2 regions of the [Limnothrix rosea] IAM M-220 genome follow, and region 1 is predicted to be linked to the other one. Evidence: predicted binding sites of a transcription regulator. Region 1 holds the regulator's gene; the other holds the start of a gene.
The links. The regulator HrcA, encoded in region 1, represses chaperone genes, less so after heat shock. The targets are predictions, from matches to a motif close to TTAGCACTCNNANNNTNNGAGTGCTAA.
Positions count from the first base shown of each region.

Region 2: a site for HrcA is predicted at 1,993-2,019, ahead of groES (co-chaperone GroES). Genes of this name have one in related genera too.

Region 1 is NZ_MRBY01000029.1:8,103-13,541, forward strand. It holds gene NIES208_RS11870 (CHAT domain-containing protein) at 1-1,464, opposite strand, end outside; gene NIES208_RS11875 (DUF3110 domain-containing protein) at 1,721-2,128, shown strand; gene hrcA (heat-inducible transcriptional repressor HrcA) at 2,182-3,237, opposite strand; gene NIES208_RS11885 (rhodanese-like domain-containing protein) at 3,394-3,747, opposite strand; gene NIES208_RS11890 (NAD(P)H-quinone oxidoreductase subunit 4) at 4,090-5,439, shown strand, end outside.
Region 2 is NZ_MRBY01000024.1:14,738-20,176, reverse strand. It holds gene groL (chaperonin GroEL) at 1-1,543, opposite strand, end outside; gene groES (co-chaperone GroES) at 1,630-1,941, opposite strand; gene NIES208_RS18980 (hypothetical protein) at 2,335-3,081, opposite strand; gene NIES208_RS10785 (hypothetical protein) at 3,179-3,829, opposite strand; gene NIES208_RS10780 (MOSC domain-containing protein) at 4,058-4,507, shown strand; gene NIES208_RS10775 (NAD(P)H-quinone oxidoreductase subunit F) at 4,953-5,439, shown strand, end outside.

The DNA of each region.
Region 1 (5,439 bases):
GAGTTCGAGGGCGTTGCCACTGGACCAAGTAATGGGGGCGGTGACGGTAATGTTGCCTAAATCAGTGTTACCGGAGGCGGTGGTGACTAGGACATTGCCTAGAGCTAGTTGGTTTTGTAGGGTGATAATGTTGAGGTTTGAGGGGCTGTTACTGGGATCGCTAAAGGTTCCGGCAGCAAAATTGAGGCTTGGACTTGTTGTGCTGTTGGAAATGGTGATATCTGTGGGGTCTAAAAGCAGTTGTCCGTCTTGGCCTAGGGGCGATCGCAGATCAACTCGCCCTTGAAAATCAAGATATTGTTTACCGCTGACTTCGACAAAACCGCCGTCGCCACCCAGTCGTCCGCCTTTTGCATTGATGTTGCCATAGAAAAATGTCGATTGGTCAGACCAGACAATGACTTTACCGCCATCTCCTGCGGCGATCGCCGCCGCTGTAATGTTCGAATTTTGGTCAACAAAAACATTATTGGCATTTGTGAATAAGCCCTGTCCTTGGCGATCGCCTCCAATATAGATTTCACCGCCGCCATTCAAGCCAGACCCATCGATATTGGCTCCGGTGAGAATCATTTCTTGACCCAGTAATGTGGCTACACCACCAGTATTACCACTGACATCTAGCGCCCCACTAAAAAATAAATCCCCAGAATCACTGGAAATAGTTACATTCGTAGCGCTTAGCTTGGCCGCGCCATTATTTAAAGTGACACCCGTCTCTAAATCATGTCCTGTCAACAAACGAGGAATATCAACAAAAGTTGTCGGCGCACCATGATTAAATTCGAGATTAAGCAATTGACCAGCTTGGGATAGTCGTAGCGTATTTGTACCCGGTACAGCCGTGAGATTGATCGTTCCCCCTGACGCGGTCAGTGAACCTGTGTTGATAATCTGTGAAGCAAAAAGATTAATCCTTTGGCCTGCATTAACCGCTAAATCTGCGCCATTAATAATGCCGCCAGTACCATCAAAGAAAAATTGGTTGGGCGTACCAACAAGCTCTGCATAATTCGTTGCCCCTGACCAAGGAGCATCACCGAAACCGACTCCTGTAGCCGTAGTTGCAGTAAAGTCCGCTGATAAATTTAATTGGGCATTTTCACCGAAAACAATGCCACTAGGATTGATTAAATATAGGTTGGCATTACTACCACCAACACTAAGCAAACCATCAATTAGAGAAGGATTAGCGCCACTGACCCTAGACAAAATATTTTGAATCGCTGGCGTACTGACAAATGTCGCACTTTGATTTGTACCGACATTAAAATCCTGAAAATCGTGAAATAGATTATGACCATCCCCAGAAGTGATCCCGCCAGAAATATTCCAGTTTTCACCATTATTTGTAACGACGGTATTGGTTGTGTTTGCCGTGGGCGTAATCTGGGCGATCGCCGGTATTGTCAAACAGCTAAAACTCAAGCCAATGGTGGCAAACAATAAGCGAAAATAAGACACGTAAAACTCCTCAAGCTGGCTGAGATGACTGATTAGAACTCTTTTTTCTAATGGGGAAAATGACCATGGCAACAGGTTACCCGCCAACACAATAGTCTAGTTAGCACTTTTAATTGGGGCAAGTAGTCCCGAGTTTTTCAATACACCCACGCCGTCCTATGATTATGATATTTAAGCCAACCTCAAACGGAATCCCCGCTTTAATCTTTGCAATAACTTCGATTTGAGAAAATGTTAGTTAGTGAGAAGATCATCTATGAGTTTAGTCTACGTCCTTTTATTTAATGCCCGTACCGAAAACGAGGGTATTCACACGCTCCAAGAGGGCGATCGCAACAAGATCTTAATGTTTGAAGATAAAGATGATGCGACTCGCTTTGCTCTAATGTTGGAGGCTCAAGATTTTCCGCCAGTGACGGTAGAAGGCATGGAAGATCGAGACATTATCGAATTTTGTGAAGGTGCTGACTACGGCTATGATCGCATCGCCCCCGGACAATTAGCTGTACCACCAGAGAATAATGTCGACGAAACTGACTGGAGCGAGTCTGGTAGCTATGAGGCAAAAGCAGAAAAGTCAGAAAAAACAGAAAGTGAAGATGAAAGTGATCTGTCTGATGATGAGCTAGAGCGTATTCGTCAGCAATTAGAAGGGTTACTTTAGGTCTATCTTTGGTCTCACTCTATGGAGCCACCGTGTTTATTACACACCAGAGTTTAGGCTAATTCCGGTTGGGCTGTGAGGCTGGCAGAAATATAGTCGGCGGTAGCTTCCACAAGGGCGATCGCATTTTCATAGAACATCCGCGTTGGGCCAATCACACCGACACTACCAACGGGGACTTCTTCTTGGTAGTAGTTGGCGGAAACCATGGCGCAGGTTTTCATAGGTTCTAGGGGATTTTCTACACCAATGTGGATCAGCGTTGTACGCTCATCGCCATCACGGTTAAACATTACCGGGACGAGCTGCTCCTGGCGCGCCTCGATGAGATGCAAAAGTGTCTGTAGTTGCGTCAGTTGCGAAAATTCAGGTTGGCGCAGTACTTCAGAAATGCCATGGACTAAAATCGGTGTCGAAATATTACTCTGATTCACCTTGGCAACCGTTTGGCACACCGTTTGTAACACCTCGGCACAGTGGCGAAAATCCTGATCTAGCGCTTCTAAGTCTAGTCTAGAAATCTCTTCCAGCGATCGCCCTTGGAGATGATGATTTAAAAAATTCGCGAGAATTGCCAATTCATCGGGATCGGACTCTAGCTCTAGGGCAACAGATTGGGGCTGAAACGTATCAGTCACCACAACCATAATAATTTTGTTTGACGAGAGAGGCAGTAACTGCAAATGTCGCAATCTGGCATGGTGTTGCTGGGGAACAGTAATTAAGGCAATATAGCCACTCAAAGTCGCCAAAATCTGATTAGCTTGCTTTAGGGTCGCTTCTAGACCCCAAAGCTGTTCATCGGACTGTTGATGGAGCGTCTGACGGACTTTTTGGCGTGTCTGGTGATTTGGTGTTAACAATTCATCGACATAAAAACGATAGCCAGAATCGGACGGAATACGCCCCGCAGATACGTGGGGTTGATACAAAAAACCTGCCTTTTCGAGTTTCCCCATGACATTCCGAATCGTGGCTGAGCTCACCTGAAAATCATATTCCTTGACTAGGGTTTTAGACCCAACGGGTTCAGCGGTAGAAATATAGTGATTGACCGTTGCCCGAAAAATATTTTGGTATCTCGGATTAAGAATATTTTGAGCAGCCATAAAGTGTAATGGGGAACAGGTTAAGCCCGTAAATTATGTGGCAAGTGTTAAAGAAATATTAATTTTGTTCGTCATAGGATCCATAAAAAAGATTGCTTTATTTTAAGAAATAAACTCAATCTGTGGCAGCTAGTATAGCTGATTTCTTCCTTTTGACTAGTAGCGGGGTACGCTGCGGTCAACGCTTAGGGAATAGGCATCGATGCCACCCATAATATTGATGGGATTGGTAAAGCCATTTTGTTGTAGCCACTGGCACATTTGGGCAGAGCGCATGCCGTGGTGACAAAGGACATAGGTTGGCATGGTGGGGTCGAAGTCTTGGGTAATTGTGGGGGACCACTCTTCAAATTTGCTCAGAGAAAGTACTTTAAAGCCGTCGATGGAGCAGATCTCTATTTCTTGGGGTTCTCGCACATCAATGAGCTGTAAATCTTGGTCTAGTTCTTTGGCGATCGCCATTTTTTCTGCAAGGGTTTGTACCGAAATTTCTTGGAAGGTCGTAGTCATAGGGTCTTTTTTTTGATGTTTTTATCGTGTTAGCAAATGTAATGACAGCTGCACAAAAAGCGGGAAAATTTCATTAATAATTTAGAAAGTTTTAGGGGGGTTATGCCAATGTTGTCGGTGTTTCAGTTTGTCACAAAACTGTTCAAAGTTAAGGAGTATTGCAGTTCCTGCGATCAAGTGCTCACCCCAATTTCAGAATGGTACAAGTAACAGTAGAGGTCTATCGAAGCAGTGGAGGACATCCTAATATGCCCTAGCCGTTGGCGATCGCCTCACCTTCCCAGCACGACATCTGATTAGACGTTTTATTTGTTTAAGAAAACAGCCATTACTTGAGTTTGTATGGATTTTGCCAATTTTCCGTGGTTATCCACGATTATTCTATTTCCCATCGTTGCAGCTTTATTTCTGCCGATCATCCCAGATAAAGACGGTAAAACAGTACGATGGTTCGCCCTAACTGTAGGTCTTATCAATTTCACCATTATCGTTGCCGCCTTCTACACGAGCTATGACTTTAGTAGCTCTGAGCTGCAACTCACTGAAAGCTATACCTGGGTTGAGGCGATCGGCCTCCGTTGGTCAGTCGGTGCAGACGGTCTGTCCATGCCCCTGATTTTGCTTACTGGTTTTATTACGACCCTTGCCACCCTTGCAGCTTGGCCGGTTACCTTTAAGCCAAAATTGTTCTACTTTCTGATGCTGCTGATGTACGGCGGTCAGATTGCGGTCTTCGCGGTACAAGATATGCTCTTGTTTTTCTTTACATGGGAGCTAGAGCTTGTCCCGGTATATCTCATTCTCTCCATTTGGGGCGGTAAAAAACGTCTCTATGCAGCGACTAAGTTTATTATTTACACCGCCGGGGGATCGCTCTTTATTTTAATCGCAGCCCTCACCATGGCGTTCCACGGTGATACGGTCACCTTCGACATGACGGCGATCGCCAACAAAGACTTTGGTCTGAACCTCCAACTTCTTTTGTACAGCGGTTTACTCATCGCCTACGGCGTAAAACTTCCCATTTTTCCACTACACACTTGGTTGCCCGATGCCCACGGTGAAGCAACAGCACCAGCACACATGCTCCTCGCCGGGATCCTCCTTAAGATGGGTGGCTATGCCCTATTGCGGATGAATGCCGGGATGTTACCCGATGCCCACGCCCTTTTTGGCCCAGTGCTCGTCATTTTAGGTGTTGTCAACATTGTTTATGCTGCCTTGACATCCTTTGCCCAGCGCAACCTCAAACGCAAAATTGCCTATTCCTCCATTTCCCACATGGGCTTTGTGCTCATCGGGATGGCATCCTTCACTGACCTAGGAACCAGCGGCGCAATGCTGCAAATGATTTCCCACGGTTTAATTGGAGCCAGCCTCTTCTTTATGGTCGGTTCTACCTACGACCGCACCCACACCCTCATGCTTGATGAAATGGGCGGCGTTGGTAAGAAGATGAAAAAAATCTTTGCCATGTGGACAACCTGCTCTTTTGCCTCCCTCGCCTTGCCGGGTATGAGTGGTTTTGTGGCAGAGCTGATGGTCTTCGTCGGTTTTGCCACCAGTGATGCCTATAGCCCCACTTTCCGTGTCATTGTCGTTATCTTGGCGGCGATCGGTGTTATTCTTACGCCTATTTATCTCCTCTCCATGTTGCGGGAAATCCTTTACGGCCCGGAGAATAAAGAGCTG
Region 2 (5,439 bases), on a different contig from region 1:
GCACCATGCCAGCGATAGAAGCAGCATTCTGAGTCGCAGAACGAGTTACTTTCGCGGGGTCAACGATACCAGCAGCAAGCATGTCAACAAATTCGTTAGTTGCAGCGTTGAAGCCAGTGTTGAAGTCCTTTTCCTTAACGCGCTCAGCGATTACCGCGCCGTTCTGACCAGCATTCTCAGCAATACGCTTGAGAGGAGCAGTCAAAGCACGAGCAACGATTAGCGCACCGGTGAGCTGTTCAGCAGAGAGGTTATCGTTTGCCCAAGCTTCCAGTTCAGGAGCGAGGTGAGCAAGGGTTGTACCGCCACCAGGAACGATACCTTCTTCGACAGCAGCCTTAGTTGCGTTGATAGCATCTTCGAGGCGGAGTTTACGATCTTTCATTTCAGTTTCAGTTGCAGCACCAACTTTGATTACTGCCACACCACCGGAGAGCTTAGCCAAACGCTCTTGGAGCTTCTCGACATCGTAGGAAGACTCGGACTCATCGATTTGACGGCGAATCTGGTCACAACGAGTTTTAACTGCGGCTTCGTTTCCGTCAGCAACGATTGTGGTGTTGTCTTTGGTGATATTGACGCGACGAGCTGTGCCGAGCATATCGATAGTGGTGCTCTCAAGCTTGAGACCTGCGTCTTCGGTAATCATTTGACCACCAGTGAGAACTGCAATATCTTCGAGCATCTGCTTACGGCGATCGCCGAAACCGGGAGCCTTAACCGCAGCAACATTGAGTACACCACGAAGACGGTTCACCACGAGGGTTGCGAGAGCTTCTTTTTCGATGTCCTCAGCGATGATCATCAGGGGTTTACCCTGACGAGCAACCTGCTCAAGCACAGGAACGAGGTCCTGAACGAGGGTGATTTTCTTGTCAGTGATCAAGATGTAAGGCTCTTCCAGAACCGCTTCCATGCGATCAGTGTCGGTGACGAAGTAAGGGGAAGTGTAGCCCTTATCGAAACGCATCCCTTCCGTGATTTCTAGCTCAGTCTCCATGGACTTGCCTTCTTCAAGGGAGATAACGCCTTCTTTGCCGACCTTATCCATCGCTCTGGCAATCATCTCGCCGACTTCCTTATCGTTACCAGCGGAGATAGAACCCACTTGGGCGATCGCCTCGGAGTTCTCAACGGGGCTAGCGAGTTCCTTAATGCGACCAACGAGGAAATCAGAAGCCTTGTCGATACCACGCTTAATGGCGATGGGGTTGGCACCAGCCGCCACGTTACGGAGACCTTCTTTAACCATTGCATGGGCAAGGACAGTCGCAGTTGTTGTACCGTCACCAGCCACATCATTCGTTTTAGAAGCCGCTTGGCGAATCAGAGAAACACCCGTGTTTTCGATGTGATCCTCTAGCTCGATTTCCTTGGCGATCGTGACACCATCATTAACGATTTGAGGTGCACCAAATTTCTTTTCGAGGACAACATTACGACCTTTCGGACCGATAGTGACGGCAACAGCTTCAGCGAGGAGGTCAATGCCCTTCTCTAAAGCGCGACGTGCGTCTTCGTTATAAATAATAGACTTAGCCATAGGGAATGAATTCCTATCTGTAGAGATTTACAAGAAAAAATAAAAAAATCTAAATCACTGGGATTACCTAACAATCACAGAAAATGTTAAGCAACAGTTGCAAGGATGTCCTTTTCGGAGAGGAGAACATAATCATCGCCACTGAATTTGATATCAGTACCAGCATACTTAGAGTAGAGAACCTTGTCGCCAACTTTTACATCAACAGCGGAGCGACTACCATCATCGTTGCGCTTGCCTTCACCGACGGCAACAACTTCACCGATTTGAGGCTTTTCCTTTGCACTATCGGGAAGCAGGATGCCACCAGCAGTTTTTTCTTCAGACTCACTAACCTTGACGAAGACGCGATCGCCGAGGGGCTTGAGGGTAGAAACATTGATGCTAATTGCTGCCATGGATAAAATCTCCAGATTTCTAAAATGACTAAAATAGTTGCGAATGAAAGTTTAGCACTCTCAATCTCTGAGTGCTAATTTAGCCGAGATGTTTCAACATATACAACACCCCGAAATGTACGGGTTCCCGAACTAAAGATTTAGGGCTAGCTGAAGTCGGTTTGGGTCAGGGATTGAGCGGCCTTGGTAGAAAAGGAGAAACGGAGAGAGGGGGAATGGAGACACGGAGAAAGGGAGACACGGAGAAAGGGAGACACGGAGAAAGGGAGACACGGAGAAAAAGTTTGAGCATACATTTTTGGACATTGGCAATACTTTTAAATGAAAAATCTCCCCGTCCCCTGTGCTCCCCTTCGCCGCGTCGTCACTTTAAATTCTTTTTAAGTCAACAGGTCATTTGCTCTGCTGGCTACGATAGTCGTCTTTTGCCTGTTTGCGTGCTTTGCGAGATTTTTTTATTTTCTCTTTTTTGCTCTTGTCAGCTTTCTTTTTATCGGTTTTTTGTCGCCAGTACAGCGCCTTTTGCCACGGCTTTTTAACAATGTCAAAGCTACAGGTAATGGGATAGACCACCGGATACCACTTTTCAGAATCGTACTCAGAGCATTGGAGCATCAAGGTCAGCTCAAAATCAAAATTTTCATCGCGCGCCTCTTTTAATAAATCAGACGGAAAGATGGGTGCCGCAATTTCGTAAATGGGAGTGTCTTGGCCTTTGAGCTTCAGGCTACTTTCAACGGTTAACTTGTCTTCTAGGATTTCCCGCGGTGAGATGACACTACTGGCTTGAGCCTGAAACAGATCAATATTGAGGGCGGGTGGTAAGCGGATGAGGCGTTGGGATTTGCCGTCAAAATCCATTAAGGTACTTTGATTCCAGTGGACGGCAAAATATTGCTTGAAGGTTTGGTTTTCGAGGGTAATTTTAAAGTCGTTTAGCGTATCGGTTAGGGGCGACTTACCAAAGTCAAATTTTAAAGAGAGTTTTTCTTCCAGTCCAAATTTGCCTAGCTGTACCTTGAGAAAGTCTTTATTAAGGACAATTTCGGTCAGATTATTAATCTCCTCAACAATGCTCTGATAGACATACCAGAGCATGATGATATAGACAAACAGGAGCAAAATTTCAAAGCCATTCACAAGCTTAGGGCGGGGTCAGGCCAGCTAAGTGTGGTTTTATCCTAGTGTAAAGTTGCCAAGAATTCACCTAGTTGGTTGTGATGTTGCGGCGATCGCCCTAACGTTTTGGCCGCCAGTAAACAGCACTTTGCCACGGAAGTTTGACAATATTAAAAGGGCAAGTGATGGCATAGAAGCGATCGGGTTTATTTTCCTCCGGGCGGGCAGGCTCATGGAAAAAGACATTTACCCCAAACTGCATACCGCGATCGCGAGCCTTTTTTAACTCCGGAATCCTAAAAATTGGACTGACAATTGAGTAGCCGGATTCTTTATCAAACATCAAACAATTTTCGAGGGTAACAATTTCAACGAGGGTTTCTCCCGGCGCGACAATGCTCAGAGACTGTCCTTCAAATAAATCAAGGTTTTGGCCACGGGGGATACGAAATAAACGTTTCACCTCACCACTAAAGGTGCGAAAAGTGCTGCGCTGCCAGTCCACATAAAGATAGCTTCCTTCCGGCAAGCGATTCGCCACAATGAGCGTAAATGTCCGCATTTCTTCCGCGAGGGGGGTGCGGGAAAAGCCACACTGGATGGTGAGCTGTTTGGCTAAACCAAGGCTTTCTAGCTGCTCTTGTAACTGACCTTGGTTCATTTTGATGGCTGTTAACTGATCTAGCTCTTCGACAATACTTTGGTAGACATACCATAAAACCCAGCTGTAGAGGATAAGGATTAAAAATTCAAAGCTATTGATTGGCATTAGCTGCGTGACTAAACTTGTGCTTCCCTGATCAAAGAAAATGAAATACTGATCAATTTATTGATCAACTTATAGACAGAGGATACGACGAGATCCGAATACTAATGTCATAAAAATCATATCGGCTCATATGGGTAGATTTCGCTGTGGGTTGTGGGGCGATCGCCCTAGGTTTCGAGGGATTTTTATAAGTAAAATATCGACGGCGCAGCATAGAGCGAGTGAGCGATGGTCGCAGTGGGCACAGTCGAAAAAATTTGGATTAAACGGGGCAAAGGAGCACCCATGGATAGCGTTGAACGGGCGGAGCTGGTGCAAGGTAAAGGGTTACAAAATAATGCTGATCAACGGGGCTGGCGACAGGTTACCCTCCTTGATGCAGCGGTGTGGGAGCGAGTGATGATGGCATTAGAAGCTGATCTTGACCCCTCAGTGCGGCGTGCCAATATTCTCGTGCGGGGCTTAGATCTCACCCAAAGTCGCGGCAAAATTTTGCAGTTAGGCGATGGTCAACTCAAAATGCTGAATGAAACAAAACCCTGTGAGCGCATGGATGAAGTTTTACCGGGACTAAAGGCTGCTCTCTATGATAATTGGGGCGGCGGTGCGTTCGGGCGGGTTGTGACCAGTGGTCAGGTTTGGATTGGGGCAAAAATTTATTGGACTGGGGCATCCTAAGCCTAAAAATTCTGGGTGTGCTGATGGGCGATCGCTTTCCTTTTCTAACAGCACAGGAATGTTTAGTATTGCTTATATAGAATTAAAGCTATGTCAATATTTTCATTCATTGACTATCGTCTATGACATTGTTAAACTCAATCTAACTTAATAAAAACAAAAGAGCAGTGTAACGACTCCTGTTCTCCAAGTATTTGGAGAGATCTGCGATGACCGAAGGCTAACCGGTCTAACCACCATTTGGCTGGGATGCTAGTGATTCTTTAAATTAGCCAAAGCTATTGAGTCTTTTCTATATTCTCTTCGGAGAGTTGGGCAGATAAACTCAGGTGCGTACAGACACTCTTTTCCTGCAAAAAACTGTTTTCTCAATTGTCCATTGACACAGTACAGTCTATTTCAAGCACATATCAATATCAGCACACAAACTTGACGCCATCCTCACATGAATACATCTCTTAGTCAGACAGTCTGGCTTGTCCCCTGCTACACCCTAATTGGGATGGGTTTATCGGCATTGTGGATGCCCGGCATTAATCGAAAAATGGGACCCCGCCCAGCGGGTTATCTCAATATTCTGTGCACTATTACGGCTTTAGTGCATAGCTGTGTGGCGTTTCTCGAAACATGGCAGCAACCAGTCCAAAAGGTTTCTTTTACGTGGCTTCAGGCCGCTGGTTTGGATCTGACCCTTGATCTAAAAATTTCTAGCGTAACGATTGGTGCGTTGATCCTGATTACAGGGATTAATTTATTAGCGCAGTTCTATGCGATCGCCTATTTAGAGATGGATTGGGGCTGGGCAAGATTCTATGCAACGATGGGTCTTTTTGAAGCTGGGATGTGCGCGTTAGTGCTTTGTAATTCCCTCTTTTTCAGCTATGTCGTTCTAGAAGTCTTAACCCTAGGCACTTATCTTCTCATCGGCTATT